Regions from separate parts of the Microbacterium sp. 2MCAF23 genome, predicted to be linked through region 1. Evidence: predicted binding sites of a transcription regulator. Region 1 holds the regulator's gene; each other region holds the start of a gene.

Region 1 (7,294 bases):
GGTGTGTCCGCGTCGACCTCCACGTCGCTGCAGCACGTGCCGCACGACGTCGAGGACGAGTCGAAGCTCGACGCCCGCCTGGTGAACTGGCTCGCCTTCGCCGACCAGAAGGTCGCGCAGGTCACCACCCTCGCGAAGGGTCTCTCCGAGGGTCGCGCCGCGATCGCCGTGGAGCTCGACGCCGCCTCCGCCGCTCTGACCGACCGGCTCGGCGCGCCCGGCGTGCGCGTGGACGCCGTCCGTGCCCGCACCGCCGCACTGACCGCCACGGACTTCGACCGCGGCGACTACGACGCCCGGGTGGCTGCGCAGTCGATCGCGCTCGATTTGCCCGCGCTTCCGCTCACCACGATCGGGTCCTTCCCGCAGACCGGCGAGATCCGCCGCGCCCGCGCGCAGTTCACCAAGGGCGAGATCACGGCGGATGAGTACGACGGCTTCCTCCGCGAGGAGATCGGCCGCGTCGTGACGCTGCAGGAGGAACTGGGCCTGGACGTGCTCGTGCACGGCGAGCCCGAGCGCAACGACATGGTGCAGTACTTCGCCGAGAACCTCGACGGCTTCGACGTCACCGAGAACGGCTGGGTGCAGTCCTACGGATCCCGTGCCACCCGCCCGTCGATCCTCTGGGGCGATGTCTCGCGGCCGGCCCCGATCACGGTCGAGTGGTCGCAGTACGCGCAGTCGCTCACGGCGAAGCCCATGAAGGGGATGCTGACGGGTCCGGTGACGATCCTGGCCTGGTCGTTCGTCCGCGACGACCAGCCGCTCGCCGAGACCGCCAACCAGGTGGCTCTTGCGCTGCGCGACGAGATCGCGGACCTGGAGGCCGCCGGCATCGGCGTCATCCAGGTCGACGAGCCGGCGCTGCGCGAGCTCCTGCCTCTCAAGAAGGCCGACCAGCCCGCGTACCTGGACTGGTCCGTCGCCTCCTTCCGCCTCTCCACCGCGGGCGCCGAGACGGCGACGCAGGTGCACACCCACCTCTGCTACTCGGAGTTCGGCGTCGTCATCGACGCGATCAAGGCGCTGGACGCCGACGTGACCTCGATCGAGGCCGCGCGCAGCCGCATGGAGGTCGTCACCGACATCGCTGCGTCGGGCTTCGACCACGGCATCGGACCGGGCGTTTACGACATCCACTCGCCGCGCGTCCCCGACGCGTCCGAGGTGGAGACGCTCCTGCGCCGTGCCGTCGAGGAGATCCCCACGCGGCAGCTCTGGGTCAACCCGGACTGCGGTCTGAAGACCCGCGGCTACGAGGAGACCAACGCCTCGCTGCGCAACATCGTCGAGGCCACGCGCCGCGTCCGCGAGGACGTGTCGGTCGCGGTCTGATCTTCCCGCACCGGGCGTCTTCGTCGAGGCCCCCTCGCAGCACCGAGGCCCCCTCCCAGATACGGGTCTGAGAGGGGGCCTCGGTACGCAGAAGGGGCTTCGACGTGGAAGGGGCGGGAATCAGACCGCGCGCAGCACCGCCACGACCTTGCCGAGCACCGTCGCATCGTCGCCGAGGATCGGTTCGAATGCGCTGTTGCGGGGGAGCAGCCACACGTGGCCATCGCGACGGCGGAACGTCTTCACCGTGGCTTCGCCGTCGAGCATCGCGGCGACGATCTCGCCGTTCTCCGCCGTGCCCTGAGAGCGCACGACGACCCAGTCGCCGTCGCAGATGGCCGCGTCGATCATCGACTCGCCAGAGACCTTCAGCATGAACAGATCGCCCTTGCCGACGAGCTGACGGGGGAGCGGGAAGATCTCCTCGACCTGCTGCTCGGCGGTGATCGGCACACCGGCGGCGATCCGGCCCACGAGGGGCACGAGTGCCGCGTCGCCGACGGACGGGGCCGTATCGGCGGGATTCTCGGTGGATGTGCCGGGAAGGTCGATCAGGACCTCCATGGCCCGGGTCTTGCCGGCATCGCGACGCAGATAGCCGCTGAGCTCGAGCTGGCCGAGCTGATGCGTCACGCTGCTGAGGGACTTGAGGCCGACGGCGTCGCCGATCTCGCGCATGCTCGGCGGGTAGCCGTGCCGCGCGATCGAGGTCTGGATGACCTCGAGGATCGCCATCTGCTTCGCACTGAGGCTCTTGCGGCGCCGTGTCCGCGGGGCCTCGGGGCCGGGGGTCGCACCGTCGCTCATGCCATCTCCTTCGTGTGCGTCGTGCCCTCGCGGATCGGTGGGATCGGCATGGATTCGCGGGCGGCGATTCGAATGTCGGTGGTCCGTGATGGGGTCTTCGTATCGAAACCGTATCCGAGATCGGACCGAAATCGATAGATCTGTTCGAGCGTGTCGGCAAGTTTTCGGAACCGATATTCGAAGAAGGCTTGACAGATGTTCGAACTCGAAAGTAGTTTCGGTACGTAGGTTCGCCTCTCCAGAGGCCCGGATTCGAAGATTCTCATCAGAGGATGCGCATCCGGGGAGAGGCGGACCGACACAGACACTGAGGAGAAGCACCATGAGCAGCATCACCTTCGCCGGTCAGGTACCCGCCACGCGACTGCGGATCACCGCACGCGGCCGGCGCGTGCTCGCGGCGCTGGTCGCGCTCCCGGTGGCCGGAACGATCGCGTTCGCGGCGCTGAGCAGCGGATCCGCGCTCGCCTCCGGGGAGCAGACGACGGGCAACACCTTCGCGACCGTCACGGTGCAGCCCGGCGACACCCTGTGGTCGATCGCGGGCGAGATCGCGCCGAATGCCGACCCGCGCGACGTGGTCGCCGAGATCTCGAAGCTGAACCTCGTCGACGGAGGTGTGATCGAGGTCGGACAGCACCTGGCGATCCCGGCACGGTACGGATCGACCGGGCGCTGATCCCGTACTTCGGCGTCGCTCAGCAACCGTACTTCGGCGTCGCTCAGCAACCGCGGTCATCTGTGCCACGCACCACAGCGCGGCCGCCTAGCATGGCAGGGTGACTGTCTCGCTCGACGATTTACCCCTTCGCGACGATCTCCGTGGGCTGCGGCCCTATGGCGCCCCGCAGGCTCCGCTGCCCGTGGCGCTGAACGTGAACGAGAACACGCATCCGGTGCCGGAGCAGGTCGCGAGCGACATCCTCGACGACATCGCCGTGGCGCTGCGTGACGTCAACCGCTATCCGGATCGTGAGTTCACAGAGCTCCGTGAGGCGTTCGCCGGCTACCTCGGCCATGACCTCACCGCCGCGAACATCTGGGCCGGTAACGGCTCGAACGAGGTGCTGCAGCACATCCTGCAGGCGTTCGCCGGTCCCGGTCGCACCGTGTTCGGGTTCGCCCCGACCTATTCCATGTACCCGCTGCTCACTCAGGGCACGGGGGCTTCCTGGATCGCCGGTACCCGCCACCCCGACTACGAGCTCACCGTCGACGAGGCGGTGGCACAGGTCGTGGAGCACGACCCCGACGTCATCCTGCTGTGCGCGCCGAACAACCCCACCGGCACTCCGCTCCGGCTCGACGTGATCGAGGCGGTGTACGAGGCGGCGCGCGGCATCGTGATCGTGGACGAGGCCTACCAGGAGTTCGCCCCGAAGGATTCGCCGTCGGCGCTGACGCTGCTGCAGGGACGTCCGCGGCTCGCCGTCTCCCGCACCATGAGCAAGGCCTTCGCCTTCGCCGGAGCGCGGGTCGGCTACCTCGCGGCGGATCCGGCATTCATCGACGCACTGCGTCTCGTGCGCCTGCCGTACCACCTGAGCGCCCTCACCCAGGCGGCGGCGGTCGCGGCCCTGCGCAATGCGCCGATCATGCTCGCGATGGTCGACGAGATCGTCGCGCAGCGCGATCGGATCTCGGCCACGCTCGAGGCCCTCGGCTACACGCCGCACCCGTCCTGGTCGAACTTCGTGCTGTTCGGCGGCGTCGCGGACCCGGCGGCAACGTGGCGCGCTCTGTATGACAAGGGCGTGTTGATCCGCGATGTCGGCATCCCGAACCACCTGCGCGTCACGGCCGGCACAGAGGCCGAGACCACCGCATTCCTGGACGCCCTCGCCTCGATAGGATCGGCCTCATGACCGCTGAGACCCCTGCTGCGGCCCGGACCGCGCGTCGCACCCGCTCCACGTCCGAGTCGACGATCGAGCTCGAGCTCAACCTCGACGGCACGGGTCAGAGCCACATCGACACCTCGGTCCCGTTCTTCGACCACCTGCTGACGGCGTTCGCGAAGCACTCGCTGACGGATCTTACGGTGCGCGCCTCGGGCGACATCCACATCGATGCGCACCACACGGTGGAGGACGTCGCGATCGTGCTCGGTCAGGCGATCCGCGAGGCGCTGGGCGACAAGAGCGGCATCTCCCGCTACGGCGACGCTCTCGTGCCCCTCGACGAAGCGCTCGTGCAGGCGGTCGTCGACATCTCGGGTCGGCCCTATCTCGTTCACGAGGGTGAGCCGGCGGGCTACGAGCACCACCTGATCGGCGGCCACTTCACGGGATCCCTCGTCCGTCACGTCTTCGAAGCGATCGCGTACAACGCGGCGCTCACCGTGCACGTGCGCGTGATCAGCGGTCGCGACCCGCACCACATCGCCGAAGCCGAGTTCAAGGCGTTCGCGCGCGCGTTCCGTCAGGCCAAGTCGCTGGACCCGCTGGTGGTCGGCGTGCCCTCCACCAAGGGCGCGCTGTGACCGCCCAGGCAGAGGGTCGCCGTCCGACCGTCGCGGTCTTCGACTACGGATCCGGCAATGTGCACTCCGCCGTGAAGGCGCTGATCCGCGCCGGCGCGGACGCGGAGCTCACCGGCGATCGCACCGCGGCGCTCGAGGCCGACGGGCTCGTCGTCCCGGGCGTCGGCGCGTTCGCGGCCGTCCGCGAGGCGCTGGCCGCGCACGGCGGTGACGAGATCATCGAACGGCGCCTGGCCGGCGGTCGTCCTGTTCTGGGCATCTGCGTGGGCATGCAGGTGCTGTTCGCCGGCGGTGTCGAGCGCGGCGCCGAGGTCGACGGCCTCGGGGAGTGGCCCGGCATCGTCACCGAGCTGGACGCGCCGGTGCTGCCGCACATGGGCTGGAACACCGTGGAGCCCGACCCGGACAGCGTCCTGTTCCGGGGGATCGAGCACGAACGCTTCTACTTCGTGCACTCGTTCGCCGCGCAGACGTGGGAGCTCGACGTCATGCCGCCGTTCCCGCAGCCGCGGCTCACCTGGGCCGAGCATGGCTCGCGATTCCTCGCCGCGGTCGAGAACGGACCGCTGTCCGCGACCCAGTTCCACCCGGAGAAGTCCGGCGAGGCCGGCATCCAGCTGCTGCGCAACTGGATCTCCACGCTCTGACCCCCTCCTCGGAGTGTGACGGCGGGGGATTGGTGCCCCGCACGCACCCGGACTACTCTCTTCTCGTGCCGCGCCCGAAGAGCGCAGCGCACCGTGACCCGAAGGACGACATGAACGAGTTCGCGCAGTCCCCCTCCCTGACCCTGCTCCCGGCGGTGGACGTCGCCGGCGGCCAGGCCGTGCGCCTGACGCAGGGCGAGGCCGGAAGCGAGACCAGCTACGGCGATCCGCTCGATGCCGCCGCCGAGTGGGTGGACCAGGGCGCCGAGTGGATCCACCTCGTCGACCTCGATGCCGCGTTCGGCCGCGGCAGCAACACGGCGATCCTGCGCCGCGTGATCAAGCAGTTCCGCAGCGTCAACGTGGAGCTCTCCGGCGGGATCCGCGACGACGCGAGCCTCGAGGCGGCGCTGGAGTCGGGCGCGTCACGTATCAATCTCGGCACCGCGGCGCTGGAGAACCCCGAGTGGGCCGCCGACGTCATCGCGCGCTATGGCGATGCCGTGGCAGTGGGCCTGGACGTGCGCGGCACAACACTTGCCGCCCGTGGCTGGACCAAGGAGGGCGGAGACCTCTGGACGGTGCTCGACCGCCTCGAGGACGCCGGCTGCAGCCGCTACGTCGTCACCGACGTCACCAAGGACGGCACGCTCAAGGGGCCGAACCTCGACCTGCTCCGCGAGATCACCGCGCGCACCCCGAAGCCCGTGGTGGCATCCGGCGGTATCGCGAACCTCGATGACATCGCCGCGCTCCGCGAGCTCGTGCCGCTCGGCGTCGAGGGCGCGATCGTCGGCAAGGCGCTGTACGCCGGCGCGTTCACCCTGGCCGAGGCGCTGGATGTCGCCGGATCCTGACGGTGCCGTGTCTGGTGCTGCCGGATGCGATCACGATCACGGCGCGCATCCCAGCACGGGCGACTCCGCAGGAGTTCCCTGGGCGGGGCGTTCGTTCGAGGAGAACACCCGCGCGGGTGATGACGGCTCTGCGGACCCGGCTCTCTGGGACGCGCTGACCCGGTTCCGCGCCGGTGCCGGGTCGCAGGCCGAGGTCGTCGACGCGTTCCGCGCCGCGCGCGTGCTCGTGCCGCTCGTCGCGGAGAAGGGCGAGGAGGGCGTGGCACCGTCGGGCCTGACGGTGGACAAGACCCAGGAGCTCTCGCTCGTCACCGTCGCCGCGCCCGACGGACGCACGGTGCAGCCGGCGTTCACGAGCGTCGACACGATGCGCGCGTGGGATCCGATCGCGCGCCCCATCCCTGTCGAGGCCGCCCGCGTGGCGCTGTCCGCCTCTTCGGGGGACGCGGAGCTCATCGTGCTGGACCCCGGATCCGAGACCGAGTTCGTGCTGCGCCGTCCCGCGGTGTGGGCGATCGCGCAGGGGCAGCAGTGGGAGCCGAGCTTCCTCTCGCCCGAGGTCTACGCGGGCCTTCTGGAGAGCGTCGGCAGCGAGCTCGCCGTGATCGATGTCGCCGTCTCCGCAGGCGACCCGGACGCGCGCCTGCGCGGCCCGGAGCTCGTCGTCACGCTCGAGCTCGTCGAGGGACTGGACCGGGAGACGCTCGATGCGGTGCTCGCGCGTCTCGCTCAGCGCTGGGCCGCAGACGACCGCATCGCCGTGCTCGTCGACTCGCTCACGGTGAAGCTGCGCGCCAGCGTCTGAGGGTGCGGGCGAGCCCGGTCAGTTGACCGGGCCGGTCCACTTCTCGCCGGGCCCCTGCCCGATCGGATCCGGGATGACGGACGCCTCTCGGAACGCGAGCTGCACGGAGCGCAGCCCGTCGCGCAGCGAGCGTGCGTGCATGTCGCTGATCTCGGGGGCGGCGGCCGTGATGAGGCCGGCCAGGGCGTTGATGAGCTTGCGGGCCTCGTCCAGATCCTTCTGCGTCTCGGGGTCATCGGCCAGGCCGACCTTGACCGCGGCGGCGCTGAGCAGATGCACGGCGGCGGTGGTGATCACCTCGACGGCGGCGACGTCGGCGATGTCCCGGGCGGCGCCCGTCGCGGTGTCATCCAGCGTG
Region 2 (7,294 bases), on a different contig from region 1:
AAGCTCGGCGCGAACGTCGTGCACAAGGCCAATGCCCGCGTGCACGTCTCGGGCCACGCGGCGGCGGGCGAGCTGATCTACTGCTACAACATCCTCAAGCCGAAGAACGTGCTGCCCGTGCACGGCGAGTACCGGCACCTGATCGCGAACGCGAAGCTCGCGCAGGACACCGGCATCGACGCGGAGCGCACGATCGTCGGCTCCAACGGCACCGTGATCGACCTGAAGGACGGCGTCGCGCGCGTCGCGGGGCAGCTCGACATCGGTTTCGTGTACGTCGACGGCTCCACGGTGGGCGAGATCACCGACGCGGATCTGAAGGACCGGCGCATCCTCGGCGAGGAGGGCTTCGTGTCCGTCATCGTCGTGGTCGACTCCACCACCGGGCGCATCATCTCGGGGCCGGAGATCCACGCGCGCGGCGTGGCGGAGGACGACTCGGTGTTCGAGGATGTCGCGCCGAAGATCGTCGCCGCGCTCAAGGAGGCGGCCGGCAACGGCGTGCGCGACAGCCACGCGCTCTCGCAGATCGTGCGCCGCACGATCGGCCGCTGGGTCAACCAGAAGCTGCGTCGTCGCCCGATGATCGTGCCGCTCGTCATCGAGGCGTGACCGACCCGCATCCTGCGCCTGAATGAGGCCGCAATCCCGCGGAAAGCCGCGTCATTGCGGGCCGATGTCGGTCTGCGGCCGTAGCGTGGACGCATGCCCAGGAGTTCGAATGCGACCAAGAGCGCGGCGGAGAAGCCCTCGCCGCGCAGTCGCTCCACGTCCGGGGCGAAGCCGCGCAGTCAGCCCAAGGCCGCGCCCGCCCCGAGGAAGTATGTCGACGAGCCCGACAAGCCGCCCGTGATGGTGCGCGCCTGGACGGGCCTCGCGCACGGCGTCGGCGGGCTCTTCCGCGCCTTCGGCCTGGAGACGCTGGAGAAGGACCAGCGCCGCGACGGCTTCCCGTTCCTGCTCGTGCTGCTCGCGGTCGCGGGCGCCGTGAACGAGTGGTTCTTCATCGGCAACACGGTCGCGACCAATATCAGCGCCTACTCCGTGGGCGCCCTGATCGGCCGCGCCGCGTTCATCATGCCGGTGCTGCTGCTCCTCCTGGCCGGCTGGCTGTTCCGCCATCCCTCCTCCGTGCACGACAACGGACGGATCGGGATCGGCTTCGGGCTGTTCGTGATCACCCTGGCGGGGTTCTGCCATGTCGCCGGCGGCATGCCGCAGCCGCGACAAGGCATGGTCGCGCTCAGCGCCGCCGGAGGTCTGTTCGGCTGGCTGCTGGGCCAGCCGCTCAGCTACCTGACCTCGATCCCGGCATACATCGTGCTGTCGCTGCTGGCGGCGCTCAGCGTGCTGATCCTCACGAAGACGCCGCCGAACCGCATCGGGCAGCGCCTGGGCGACCTGTACGCGTGGATGTTCGACGCCGAGCGCCCCTCGAAGAACGCCCCCGCCGATGACGCTGCGGCGGTCGACGAGGCGGACAAGGTCGACGACCCGGACGTGCTGCCCTGGTGGCGGCGGAACAAGACGGGCCGCGAAGAGGACCCCGATGGCGGGCTCGGCTCGCAGGATCTCACCGAGCTGCTCACCGCGCAGGACGACACCCCCACCGTCGTGGCGACGCCTGCCTACGATCAGGCTGTCATCAAGGACGACGATCCCTACGACGCGGCCACCGAGGTGCTGACCGACGTGCGCGCCGTCGCGGACTCCCTGGCGGAGCAGCAGAGCACCGCATTGCTCGACGACGGCGACACCGGCGAGCTGGAACTGGCCGGATTCGATGGCTTCGGCACCGATGGTCCCGGCAAGGACGGCCCGCAGGCTCCGGTGGCCCCGTACATCCTGCCCTCGCCCGGCGCGCTCAAGGCGGGCCCGCCGCCGGTGCTGCGCTCCGAGGCCACGGATCGCGTCATCGAGCAGCTCACCAACGTGCTCAGCCAGTTCAACGTGGACGCGAAGGTCACCGGCTTCTCGCGCGGTCCGACAGTGACCCAGTACGAGATCGAGGTAGGACACGGCGTCAAGGTCGAGAAGATCCTGCAGCTGAGCAACAACTTCGCCTACGCGGTCGCGTCGAATGACGTGCGGATCCTCTCGCCCATCCCCGGCAAGAGTGCGATCGGCATCGAGATCCCGAACGCCGACAAGGAGATGGTGGCGCTCGGAGACGTGCTGCGGTCGCCGGCCGCGCAGAAGAGCACGCATCCGATGACGATCGGCGTCGGCAAGGACGTGGGCGGCAGCATCGTCGTCGCGAACCTCGCCAAGATGCCGCATCTGCTCGTGGCCGGATCCACCGGATCCGGAAAGTCGAGCTTCATCAACTCGATGATCACGAGCCTGCTCATGCGCGCCCGCCCGGCCGACGTGCGCATGGTCCTGATCGATCCGAAGCGCGTGGAGCTCACCAGTTACGCCGGCGTTCCGCACCTCATCACGCCCATCATCACGAACCCCAAGAAGGCCGCAGAGGCGCTGCAGTGGGTCGTGAAGGAGATGGACATGCGGTACGACGACCTCGCGTCGTTCGGCTTCCGCCACATCGATGACTTCAACCGTGCCGTGCGCGCGGGCGAGGTCGTGGTGCCCCCGGGCAGCGAGCGCGTGCTCAAGCCTTACCCGTACCTGCTGGTCGTGGTCGACGAGCTCGCGGATCTGATGATGGTCGCACCGCGTGATGTGGAGGACTCGATCGTCCGCATCACCCAGCTCGCCCGCGCGAGCGGCATCCACTTGGTGCTCGCGACCCAGCGTCCGAGCGTCGACGTCGTCACCGGCCTCATCAAGGCCAACGTGCCGTCGCGCCTCGCGTTCGCCGTGACCAGCGTCACCGACAGCCGCGTGATCCTGGACAGCCCCGGTGCCGACAAGCTGATCGGTCAGGGCGACGCGCTGTTCTCGCCGATGGGCTCCTCCAAGCCCTTCCGTCTGCAGGGCGCCTGGGTCGACGAGAGCGAGATCGACGCGGTCGTCAAGCACGTCACAAGCCAGGCCCGTCCGGAGTACCGGCCCGACGTGGCCGAGGCCGTCGAGGGCAAGAAGAAGGAGGTCGATGAGGACATCGGCGACGACCTCGAACTTCTCCTCGCCGCGGCCGAGCTCATCGTCTCCTCGCAGTTCGGCTCGACGTCGATGCTGCAGCGCAAGCTGCGCGTCGGCTTCGCCAAGGCGGGGCGGCTCATGGACCTGCTCGAATCCCGTGAGATCGTCGGCCCTTCCGAGGGGTCCAAAGCCCGTGACGTCCTGGTCACCACCGAGCAGCTGCCCGGGGTGCTGGCCAAGCTGCGCGGCGAGGATCCGCCCTCCGCGCACGCGGCTCCGACCGCCGCCGCGCCCATGCCTGCGGCTGGGGTGCCGCCGCGTCCCGCCGCTCCGGCGCCCGCGGTGTCCTACGGCTCCGATGACCGCTACGGCGAGGATCCGCTCGAGGCGCAGTACCGCGGGCTTCCTGAGGTCGAGGCGGAGACCGATGAGGACGCCTGGGGTCTGACGGGGCGCGACTGATGGCGATCCCGCGGCAGCTGCCGAACGCGATCACCGTCGCGCGCATCCCTCTCGCCGTCGTCTTCTTCGTGCTCCTGCTGCTCGGCGGGACGAATGGAATCACGCAGCCCGTGCTGCGGTGGGTCGCGGCGGGGCTGTTCATCCTGGCGATCTCGACCGACTGGGTGGACGGCTACCTCGCCCGCAGATACGACCTGGTCAGCGATTTCGGCAAGCTCTGGGATCCGATCGCCGACAAGCTGCTCACCGGAGCGGGCTTCATCGGTCTCGCGATCCTCGGCGAGGTGTGGTGGTGGCTGGTGCTCGTCATCCTGGTGCGGGAGTGGGGCATCACCGTGCACCGCTTCATGATCGTCAAGGAGCACGTCGTCGCCGCCGCATGGATGGGCAAGATCAAGACGACGGTGCAGGCCGTCGCGCTGTCCTGGGCGCTGCTGCCGCTGCATGTCTGGATCGGACTGCCGGCGTGGTCGATCACGACCACCGTGCTGATGGTGATCGCGCTCATCCTGACGATCCTGAGCGGCATCGACTACGTCGTGGCGCAGGTGCGCGGATCGCGCACGGACCGGGGCTCGGTGTCCTGATGTCCGATGCGACGGGTCGCGCCGCGGCCGCCGTGCTCGATGCGCTGCGTGAGCGCGGGATGACGCTGGCCGTCGCCGAGTCGCTCACCGGCGGGGCTCTGTCCGCGGCGCTCGTGGCGACCCCGGGAGCATCGGACGCGCTCAACGGCGCGGTCGTCGCCTACGCCACGCCGATCAAGTCCTCCGTGCTGGGAGTGGATCCGGTCCTGCTCGCCGCACACGGTCCCGTGGATCCGGAGGTGGCTCAGCAGATGGCGGCAGGCGTCCGCACCGCATTGGCCGTGGATGGGCGCGCAGCGGACGTGGGCGTCTCGACGACCGGTGTCGCCGGGCCCACGCCGCAGGGCGGCAAGCCGGTCGGTACGGTGCACGTCGGAGTGAGTGTCGGGGAGCGTGCGACCAGCCGGGCGTTCCGTTTCGGGGGAGATCGATCCGCGATCCGCGCGGCCGCGGTGCAGGCGGCTCTGGAACTGCTCCTCGACGTGGTGACCGGGACGGGAATCGATGCCGCCGCGCCCGGTCGGGATGACCGGGAATAGAGTGCTTCTCGACGAAGTTGAGTCGAGTGTGCTCACATTCAACGCACAGAACGAAACAGTAGTGTCGAACCTGACAGGTCGGGTTAGACTGACCATCCGGTCCGGCGCTTGGGGCCGGGCGATGGGGGAGAGGAGGTCCCGATGATTCTCGTACGACAGGAGATCGGTGACGTGCTGCGGGACTTCCGTCTGCAGAAGGGGCGCACGCTCCGCCAGGTCGCGGGCAAGGCGTCCGTCGCGCTCGGATACCTCAGCGAGGTCGAGCGCGGACAGAAGGAGGCCTCCAGCGAGATCCTCGCCTCGGTGGCCGAAGCGCTCGACGTGCCCATCTCCACCATCATGCGCGAGGTCGGCGACAGGATCGCCGAGCTCGAGGGCCTGCAGGTCATCCCCGACGTCGTCCCCGACGAACTGGTGGCCTCGGTCGAGTCCGAGCTGTCGCTGCGCTGACGGGATGCGACGCAGCGAGTTCCTCCGGGCGGTCGATGCCGAGTTCGGATCCCGTGGCGGCGCCCTCGTCGAGGACCTCGTGCTGAGGGCCGTCGGCGGTCGTACCGCCGCTCAGGCTCTGGAAGCCGGCGCCCCCCCGCGGGATGTGTGGCTGGCGCTGTGCGCGGAGATGGACGTGCCTGAATCGCGCCGATACGGCGCGGGTCGGCTCGAGCCCCGGCGGCGCTGACTCCGGTCGGATCCGGCCGCGTGGTGTTCGATCCATTCCTCGTTCTCCTCGGCGTGTCGTCGAAGACATGTTCGAGATGCGCGTATCGTCCTGCACAGATGATCTCGTGAGCAGGTTCTGCACGGTTCCCGCGGACTCCGACTGAATGTCGGTGGCTCCTCCTAGCGTGTTGGACATGACCACGAGGTCATACGCCTTGTCGGAGAGCTCGCCCCACCCGGGGCGGCCGCGACAGCCTACAGGCGGCAGTTCACGACACGAAGGAGCACCCCATGCCCTCTCCCGCAGACCGCGAGAAGTCCCTCGAGACCGCCCTCGCCCAGATCGACAAGCAGTTCGGAAAGGGCTCGGTCATGCGGCTGGGCAGCGATGAGCGCGCTCCCGTGGCGGTCATCCCCACCGGATCCATCGCGCTCGACGTCGCGCTCGGCGTCGGCGGACTGCCGAGGGGGCGCATCGTCGAGATCTACGGCCCGGAGTCCTCGGGTAAGACCACGCTGACCCTGCACGCGATCGCCAACGCCCAGCGTGCCGGCGGCATCGCCGCTTTCGTGGACGCGGAGCACGCCCTCGACCCCGAGTACGCCAAGAAGCTCGGCGTCGACATCGACGCGCTGCTCGTCTCCCAGCCCGACACCGGTGAGCAGGCGCTCGAGATCGCGGACATGCTGGTGCGCTCGGGGGCCATCGATCTCATCGTCATCGACTCCGTGGCCGCTCTCGTGCCGCGTGCGGAGATCGAGGGCGAGATGGGCGACTCGCACGTCGGCCTGCAGGCGCGACTGATGTCCCAGGCGCTGCGCAAGCTCACGGGTGGCCTGAACCAGACCAACACCACGATGATCTTCATCAACCAGCTGCGCGAGAAGATCGGCGTGTTCTTCGGCTCGCCGGAGACCACCGCGGGCGGCAAGGCGCTGAAGTTCTACGCATCGGTCCGTCTCGACATCCGCCGCATCGAGACGCTGAAGGACGGCACCGAGGCGGTCGGAAACCGCACCAGGGTCAAGGTCGTGAAGAACAAGATGGCCCCGCCGTTCAAGCAGGCCGAGTTCGACATCCTCTACGGCGTCGGCATCTCCCGCGAGGGCAGCCTGATCGACTTCGGCGTGGACCACGGCATCGTGAAGAAGTCCGGCGCCTGGTACACCTACGACGGCGACCAGCTCGGCCAGGGCAAGGAGAACGCTCGCAACTTCCTGCTCAAGAACCCCGACATCGCCGAGACGATCGAGACGCAGATCAAGCAGAAGCTGGGCATCGGTGGTGCAGCGGCCGCTGCTCCGACGGCGTCCGACGAGCTGGCGCAGCGGCGTCCGGCCTGACCGCGAAGCTCGGCGACCGGGGTGATCCGTGAGCGATGAGAGGGGCGGGGCATCGTCCGAGGACGAGCGCCTCGCCCCCGTGATCCCGTTGTTCGGTGGGCGCGGTGCGGGGGCCGACGGAGCACGCCCGCGCCCGGCGAGCTCGACACCCGCCACTCCGCCCACGGCGGCGGAGTGGCGGTCGACCTGGGCGGAGGAATCCGCGGCGGAGCGTCGGGGGCCGAGCTCCCGGCATCCGGCCGCCGCGGCTCTGGCTCCAGGAGAGGCGAGGGCGTCCGAGCGCGCGGCGTTCTCGCCCGACCGACGAGGATTGCGTGCCGTCGGTCGGCACAGCACGGGGGACGCTTCGACCCCGAACGATCCGATCCCCGACGCGAGTGAGCTGCTGGTGCGCAAGCTCCGCTCCAAGCAGCTCTCCAGCAGGGAAGCGCGAGACGTGCTACGAGAGAACGGCGTCCCGGCCGACGAGCGCGAGTTCCTGGTCGAGCAGTTCGAGCAGCGCGGGTATCTCGATGACGCGTCCCTGGCCGAGCTCCTCGTGACCTCGGGGTCTGAGCGCAAGGGACAGGGACGCGTGGCGATCGCCCGCACGCTCAGTCAGCGCGGCATTCCGAGGGAGATCGCCGACGAGGCGCTGTCCGTCCTGGACGACGATGA
Region 3 (7,294 bases), on a different contig from region 1:
AGAAGGACGATGACGACGCCGACGATCGCGGCCCCGATGATGATGAGCAACCCGACGAGGGCGGCGGGGTCCATATGCACTCCTGTGTGTGTTCTCCGGTCGCCCGTCAGGAGGGCGTCAGGAACGACTATGCCAGAAGCTATGAAGCAGCCGTGAGCGACGCTGCATCCTGCAGCCATGCGCGCACGAGGAACTCTGGGGCGTCAGGATCAGCCCCCGCCGCTGGCGAACACACGCCCCCGCCGTGGCACTCTGGCGTACCGCCCCGATCTCAGGCCGCGAGCTCGTACCGTGCTCTGCCCCCGAGCCGCGGCGTGCGGAGGGGATCGACGTGCAGGGGTGGGATGAACCAGACCCGACTGCGCCTGCCCTTGCCCTCGATCCGGATCTCCCAGGCGTTGTCGTGTATGCGATGGTGGCAGCTCTCGCAGAGCAGGATCCCGTTCTCGAGGTTCGTAGGCCCGGCGTCGCGTCTCCACCAGCGGATGTGATGAGCGCGGGTCATCGACGGCGGCAGTCCGCACATCGCACAGCCGCCGTCGCGTTCGGCGAGGGCGAGGCGCTGCGCGGTGGTGAAGAACCGCAGCCGGCGTCCGTAGTCGAGGATCTCGCTGTCTGTACCGAGCACGCAGGGGATGACGCCGCCGCTGGCGGCGAGCTGCCGGGCGGCGCCGATGCTGAGCGGGAGGTCGGATCCGTCGATCGTGGCGTATCCGGTGCCGTCGGCGAGGTCCTTCAGGTCGACGCGCACCACCACGGTCCAGAGCTGGCGCATCGTTCTCGCAGCCGAGGGCGTGCGCGCAAAGCTCGCTGAGCGCCTCGGCGCGCAGCGCGGCGACGGAACGATGGTCGGCATCGGGTGCGTCCGGGTCGAGCTGGTTCTTCTGCGCGGCGAACAGCGCCGACACGTATCCGTTCACCGCAGCGACGATGGGGGCGCCGTGCGCGGCGTCGAAGTCGCCGTCGAGATGGATGTGCCCGTCGCACTCGTAGATGGAAGCGACTGGCGGTCGCGCTGATCCTGCTCTCGCGGGGCGACCCCGTCCGGATCCAGCCACGCCTCGGCGCGGGTCACCAGCCGACGCACGTCGTCGTGCGACAGGCCCGCCGCCTTGTCCACCAGCAGCCGCTCGGCCTCGGCGGTCCGCGCCGCGCCGATCTTCAGGCGTACCCGGTCGAGCAGAGCGATGATCACTGCGGCCGCCTGAGCGCTCAGCGCGCCTGAGGAGAGGGCTCGCTGAGCCGCCGGATACTTCGCCGGCACGGGCTCCCCGATCAGGTTGGTGCGCGGGGCCGTGGCCTCGCCGACCTTGACCAGCCGCGACGCGTCGCCGGCGGTAGCACCCGTCGTTGTGGCGATCAGCTGCGCGGCGTTGCGGAATCCTTGCTCCTTCGCGAGCGAGTCCGCTCCCAGTTCGGTGCGGGACTCGTGTGCCACGCAGGCGGCGACCTCGGCGATCATCGCTCCGGACCGGCGATGCAGGAGCCCGAGCGCCTCCGTCGCGGCCATCAGCTGCGTGCGGGAGAGCTCACCCGCGTCGCCGGCTCCGCCCCACACCTCATCGAGACGCTGCAGCGCCTCATGCAGGGGATGGAGATGTCCGGTCATGCCCCGATTCTACGCCGCACGTCCTCGACATTCAAACATATCTACGAAAGTTGTGGAGAACTTTCCTAGAATGACAACTGTGACGGAACGAAGGCGATCGACGGCGACTTTCATAGATCCGTCCGTATTCATCGTCGGCGCAGCTTCTCCGCCAGCGTCGTCAGCGTGCGCAGTTCCTCGTCGTCCAGGGTCGACATGCGCTCGGCGATCGAACGGCCGTGCGCGGTGGCCAGCTGGCGGAAGGCGCGCCTTCCCGTCTCGGTCGCGTGCACGAGGGATCCGCGTCCGTCCTCCGGATCCGGGCACTTCTCGAGCAGTCCGCGGGCGACCATCCGATCGACGAGTCGCGAGACACTGGGCTGGCTGATCAGCATGTTCGCCGTGACCTCGCGCAGGCGTGCCGTGTGCGACGCGCAGCGGGTGACGGTGAGCAGCACGTCGTATTCGGCCGCCGAGAGCTCGGCGCCCTCGAAGTCGGTCGACATCTCGGTGAAGATCTCGTGCTGGGCGCGGAAGAGGGTCTCCCACGCGGCCAGGGCCAGCTTCCGGTCGCTCATCGCCTCAGGATATCCGCCGGCGGGGACGTCGGGCGCGAGCGCAGTAAAGGCCGGTCGGAGAGGCTTCCGACCGGCCTTTGTCCCTTGCACCAAGAGTGTCCTGCAATCACATGCGATGAGAGCCACAGCAAACTTTCACCGTGCGATCAATCTATAACGGCGGGGTAACGAATGCAACGGTTTGGTCACGGTCTGGGTGGATTCATAAGAACGGATTCGATGTATTCGGCCTTGCTGGCGGATGCTCCCCGGCGCTCACATGACGAGGAGTGTCGCCACGAGGACTTCGACTGCCGATCGAACCCGCATCGTTCGTCCGGCGTCCGGGTCGAAGTCGCCCATGAAGACGTTTCCGAGCGCAGCGGAAAGCGTCCCATCGGCCACGGACGCGCGGCGGTCGGGCCCGGCATCTGGAAACTCCTCCGCAGCGAGGTCCGAAAGTTGCTGACGAGTCCGCGCATACGCTTCGGAGAGGATCTCAGCGATTGCTGGTTGCTTCCGTGACAGCTCGACGAAGCCGAGGACGATAGCGTTCTCCGCGTCGGATCTTGTGAATTCTTCGCCGAATAGGAAGTCAAGGGCGCCGCGAAAAGTCGCGACTGTTCGCGGGAGGATCGTGGGCTGCCCGTCCTCGTCGCTGAACACATGCCTCGCGGTCTCTGCGAGCAGCTGGTCTCGGTTGCCGACGAAATGGCGTACGTGCCCTCGAGACATCCCGGCGGCCTCCGCGATGCGGTCCAGCGAAGCGCCGGCAACGCCGTGCTGTGCCAGTGCCTGCATCGTCGCTTCGATGATCTGGTCGCGGCGCTCGGCGGCGACGGTCGGACGTGCCATGCGGGTCCTTTCGCCTTCGGGAGATCGACCTTCGCAGAATATCCCTATGATTCCGATGTTTCTAGTCTAGTCGGACTTGACTAAGTTAGATTTCGCTCATATCGTCACTCTCACAGCCCGCGCATCGCTCCGGACGACCCACCCGAAGGCTGCATGCCGACGTCCGCAACCGCTTCGTCCCGAAGGAGAGACATGGTTCGTTTCACTCGCATCGCACCGGCACCGGTGAGCCCGCTCGCTCGACCGGAGCAGGTGAGCATGCGTGATGGCGTTCGGCTCGCGACCGATGTGTACGTCCCAGGCGGCGACGCGGTGCCGGGTGATGCGATCCTGATCCGTCTGCCTTACGACAAGAGCGGTGACTACGCGTTCATCCACCTCGTGGCCGAGTACTTCATGGCGCACGGCTACCGTGTCGTCGCACAGGATGTCCGGGGCAAGTTCCGTTCCGAAGGTGAGGCGCTGCTGTTCGTCAACGAGGTGCGTGACGGGGAGGACACTCTCGACTGGATCGTGCGTCAGCCGTGGTCCAATGGTCGTGTTGCGATGTGGGGTGACAGCTACTACGGCTACACCCAGTGGGCGGCAGCCGCGAGCGGTCACCCGGCACTCAAGGCCATCGCGCCCCGAGTGACGGGCACGCTGCTCGGCGAGCCGGTGCGCCGACGAGCCGACGAACGCGCCGGTGGTGTGGAGTGGGCCGTGACGTACCTGTATCCCGTGAGCCATTTCCACGGGAACGACACGTATCTGTGGGAGCCTGACTGGAGTCGGCGTGAATTCGCGACGCAGGTCGAGCAGTTCCTCACAGAGGTGGGCGAGCGCTCGATCTCGTATGACCAGTGGTATCCCCGGCCCGTGCTCCTGCCACGCTTCCCCCAGGGCACCCCGTTCGCCGCACGTTCCGTTCCGGTTCTGCACACGATCGGCTGGTGGGACAACTGTGCGCCGTTGAGCTGGGCCGACGTCGCCGAGGTCGAGAAGCACCCGGCCTGGGCCGCACACCACCATCTCCGGATCGAGTCCATCGACCATGAGGGACACGAGCTGCTCGAGCCCGACAGCGATCGAGTCTCGGAGCGCAGCGAGGATCAGGTGCGTGCACTGCTGCCGCGCACGCTGGATCCCGCCCTGGCGTTCTTCGAGATCTACGTACGCGGCAATGGGGACATCGCTTCGATCCCACGAGTGAGCTGGAACCTTGCCGGAACACACGAGCAACGAGTCAGCGACACCTGGCCGCCGCAAGGCGTCCGCGAAACCGCGCTGGTCGCCATCGCAGACGGCACTCTGCGGATCGCGGCGAACGTGGACGAGCCGCCGAGCACCAAGACGTGGATCCACGACCCCGCCGACCTGGTGCCGTCCAGCGCGGAAGACGCGTTCTCGTTCTTGCGGGAGCTGCCCGACGAGGCACCGATCGGTGACCGTGACGACGTGATCGTCTTCACATCAGACCCCGTCACGCAAGACGTCGACCTTGTCGGGCCGGTCACGGCTCGGGCCCGGGTGTCTTCGGATGGTCCCGTCATGGATCTGTTCCTCCGGCTCCTGGACCTCCGGCCCGACGGCTCTGCCCTGCGGATCGCGCGGGGGCAGCGGCAGCTGCAGCAGGCCTACGACCCAGGGGATCTCGAGATCGACCTGGGACAGGCTGGCTACCGACTCCGCGCCGGGCATCGCCTCCGGCTGCACGTATCCAGCAGCGACTACCCGGAGTTCATCCCCCAGACCGGCACCGGAGGCGACCCGTGGCAGGGCGGCGCGACCGCGCGCAACCTGCAGACGGTCTTCCTCGGTGGGCCTGACGGCCTTCGCCTCACCGTCTCGATCCTGCAAGGAGAGCTCGCATGACCCCGAACCCCGAGCACCCGCCACAGACGACCGAGCGTGACCCCCTGCGGGAACCGCTGCTGGAGTTCGCCTTCGAGATCCGCGTCGACGTCGCGGCCGACCTGCACGTGGGCCGCGGCGCGAACGAGCGGCTCGCTTTCACGCCGATCACCGGGGGCACCGTGGACGGCCCGCTGCTGCGCGGCGAGGTCCTCGCCGGCGGCGGAGACTGGTCCGTCCAGCGCGACGATACGTTCCAGCTCGAGGCGCGGTATCTTCTCCGCACCGACGACGGCGCGACAATCGACATCCTGAACCGCGGCTACTACCGGGAGACCGAGAACCCAGACAGCCCGTACTTCCGCACCGCGCCCGTGTTCCAGACCGACGCTCCCGCACATCGCTGGCTCGCCGAGCACCAGTTCCTCGGCCTCGCTCGGGACGAAGACCAGCAGATCCGCATCAGGGTCTTCGTCGTCCGCTGACTCCCCTCTGCCCGAACACTGCAAACACCACCCTGCGCAGCGAAGCGCAACCCGCGGGCGGCCGATGACGACCGCCCGAAGACCCGAGAGGCCCCGAACCATGCAGCGCACCCCATCCGCACGTAGCGTGCGGCTCGCCACGGCAGTCATGATGACCGCCGCCACCTTGCTCGTCATCACCGCTTGCGCGCCGCGAACGGCGAATGGCGATTCGAGCACTCCGCCTGTCGGCGCGGACACGCTCGTCTCGTCCCTTCCCGCAGCGACGAAATCCGTGAACAAGGTGACGTGGGCCGTCGTTGAGGGCGAGCCTGCGACGCTCGACCCCGCATCGTCGGCGAATGTGATCACCCCGAACCTCTGCGACAACCTGCTGAAGCTCAACCCTGACTTCTCGATCTCCGCCGGGGTCGCTGAGAAGGCCGATTGGGCAGATCCCGTCACCTTCGAGATCAAGGTCCGCTCCGGCGTCACCTTCTGGGACGGCACCCCGGTGACCGCCGCCGATGTGGCCTACAGTCTCGAACGAAACCGCAACCCGAAGTCGCAGTGGTATGCGTCCTTCGCACTGATCCAGAACATCGAAGTCGCCGGTGACGACACCGTGCGCGTGCACTTCAGCGCTCCCGACACGACGTTCCGTGACGCGCTCAGCGGTGCTGGCGGCGCTGTCATGAGCAAGGCTTTCGGTGACAAGGCAGGGGACGCGCTCGGCACCTCCGGCACCGGCCTGATGTGCAGTGGCCCGTACGAGCTCGGCACCTGGAAACCCGGCTCCGAGATCGACGTGATCGCGAACACGCACTATTGGGACGGTGCAGCGAAAACGAAGAACATCTCGTTCGTGTTCGTCACCGACGGCTCCACCCTGACCACCGCGCTCACCGGCGGCGAGATCGATGGTGCGTTCAACGTCCCGCCGGGATCGCGCGACGCGCTCAGCGGAAAGGGCGCTGGCCGCCTCGTTGTCGGACCTTCGACCGCGTCGTACAGTTTCGGGCCCGCCTCGTCCACCAGCGCCGCGGCCAACCCGAAGATCCGGCAGGCTCTCAGCCTCGCGATCGACCGGAAGGACTACATCCACACCGTCGTCCAGGGCTACGGCTACCCCCAGAAGACGATCGTGCCCCCTTTCGTCTGGGCCAACATGGACGCGAAAGATATCTACCAGAAGGCCTACGACGCGCTCCCGGAGCAGAAGGTGGACATCGCCGCGGCCAAGAAGCTCGTAGCCTCCAGCGGCGTCGACACCTCCAAGCCGCTCGTGCTGGCGATCCCGGCGGGATCGAAGGAGCTGTCACAGACGGCCGCGATCATCCAGTCGGCGGCCAAGCAGATCGGCCTGACCGTGACCATCGACGAGCGTCAGCCCGCCGACTTCGGAGCGCTGTTCTTCGACGCCTCTACAAGGGCAGGGGTCGACTTCGTCGCAACCACGGGCTACTTGGAGACTCCTGGCGTGCTCGGCTATCCGCAGTTGTTCATGCTCCCCGCGGAAATGGGTGGCGTGTTCAACTGGACGGATTACTCCAACCCCACCGTGACCTCCAATCTGCAGGCGGCGCGCACGGCGACCGATCCGAAGACCGCGGCCGAGGCTTTTGTCAAAGCGCAGGAGGCATTCGCCCCGGACCAGCTCCAGATCACCCTTGCCGGGGCCTACCAGCTCACGTACCTGTCGTCCAAGCTCACCGGGGTCGTCACGTCCGTAGCGATGTACAGCTCTCCGTGGGCGCTGAAGCTCGGCGCGAAGTAGTCCGGGCCCGGCCGGCTGAACGAAAGGCGATGACATGATCGGATCCGTGCTCCGGAAGCTGGGCGGGCTGGCGCTCACCCTGTTCCTCGCGAGCGTCGTGATCTTCGCCGCCCTCCTGGCGACCCCCGGCGATCCCGTCGCGGCGATCGCCGGGGGGGCTCGGCCGACACCGGAATTGATCGCCCAAATCCGGGAGCAATACCGGCTCGACGATCCGGCG

The links. The regulator LexA, encoded in region 1, represses DNA repair genes until DNA is damaged. The targets are predictions, from matches to a motif close to TCGAACANNTGTTCGA.
Region 2: the regulator LexA is predicted to act here: its motif matches at 5,372-5,387, upstream of recA (recombinase RecA).
Region 3: the regulator LexA is predicted to act here: its motif matches at 1,641-1,656, upstream of AB4078_RS00510 (DUF222 domain-containing protein).

The regions. Positions count from the first base shown of each region.
Region 1 is NZ_JBFRGY010000004.1:33,024-40,317, reverse strand. It holds gene metE (5-methyltetrahydropteroyltriglutamate--homocysteine S-methyltransferase) at 1-1,338, shown strand, start outside; gene lexA (transcriptional repressor LexA) at 1,459-2,145, opposite strand; gene AB4078_RS04845 (LysM peptidoglycan-binding domain-containing protein) at 2,468-2,824, shown strand; gene AB4078_RS04840 (histidinol-phosphate transaminase) at 2,925-4,010, shown strand; gene hisB (imidazoleglycerol-phosphate dehydratase HisB) at 4,007-4,627, shown strand; gene hisH (imidazole glycerol phosphate synthase subunit HisH) at 4,624-5,274, shown strand; gene priA (bifunctional 1-(5-phosphoribosyl)-5-((5-phosphoribosylamino)methylideneamino)imidazole-4-carboxamide isomerase/phosphoribosylanthranilate isomerase PriA) at 5,385-6,131, shown strand; gene AB4078_RS04820 (SseB family protein) at 6,115-6,936, shown strand; gene AB4078_RS04815 (DUF1844 domain-containing protein) at 6,955-7,290, opposite strand.
Region 2 is NZ_JBFRGY010000003.1:126,081-133,374, forward strand. It holds gene AB4078_RS04015 (ribonuclease J) at 1-612, shown strand, start outside; gene AB4078_RS04020 (DNA translocase FtsK) at 706-3,507, shown strand; gene pgsA (CDP-diacylglycerol--glycerol-3-phosphate 3-phosphatidyltransferase) at 3,507-4,094, shown strand; gene AB4078_RS04030 (CinA family protein) at 4,094-4,633, shown strand; gene AB4078_RS04035 (helix-turn-helix domain-containing protein) at 4,775-5,083, shown strand; gene AB4078_RS04040 (DUF3046 domain-containing protein) at 5,088-5,312, shown strand; gene recA (recombinase RecA) at 5,585-6,637, shown strand; gene AB4078_RS04050 (regulatory protein RecX) at 6,666-7,294, shown strand, end outside.
Region 3 is NZ_JBFRGY010000001.1:100,844-108,137, forward strand. It holds gene AB4078_RS00500 (flotillin domain-containing protein) at 1-74, opposite strand, end outside; gene AB4078_RS00505 (HNH endonuclease) at 272-775, opposite strand; gene AB4078_RS00510 (DUF222 domain-containing protein) at 917-1,609, opposite strand; gene AB4078_RS00515 (MarR family winged helix-turn-helix transcriptional regulator) at 1,738-2,166, opposite strand; gene AB4078_RS00520 (TetR/AcrR family transcriptional regulator) at 2,422-3,000, opposite strand; gene AB4078_RS00525 (CocE/NonD family hydrolase) at 3,193-4,854, shown strand; gene AB4078_RS00530 (DUF3237 domain-containing protein) at 4,851-5,318, shown strand; gene AB4078_RS00535 (ABC transporter substrate-binding protein) at 5,593-7,074, shown strand; gene AB4078_RS00540 (ABC transporter permease) at 7,109-7,294, shown strand, end outside.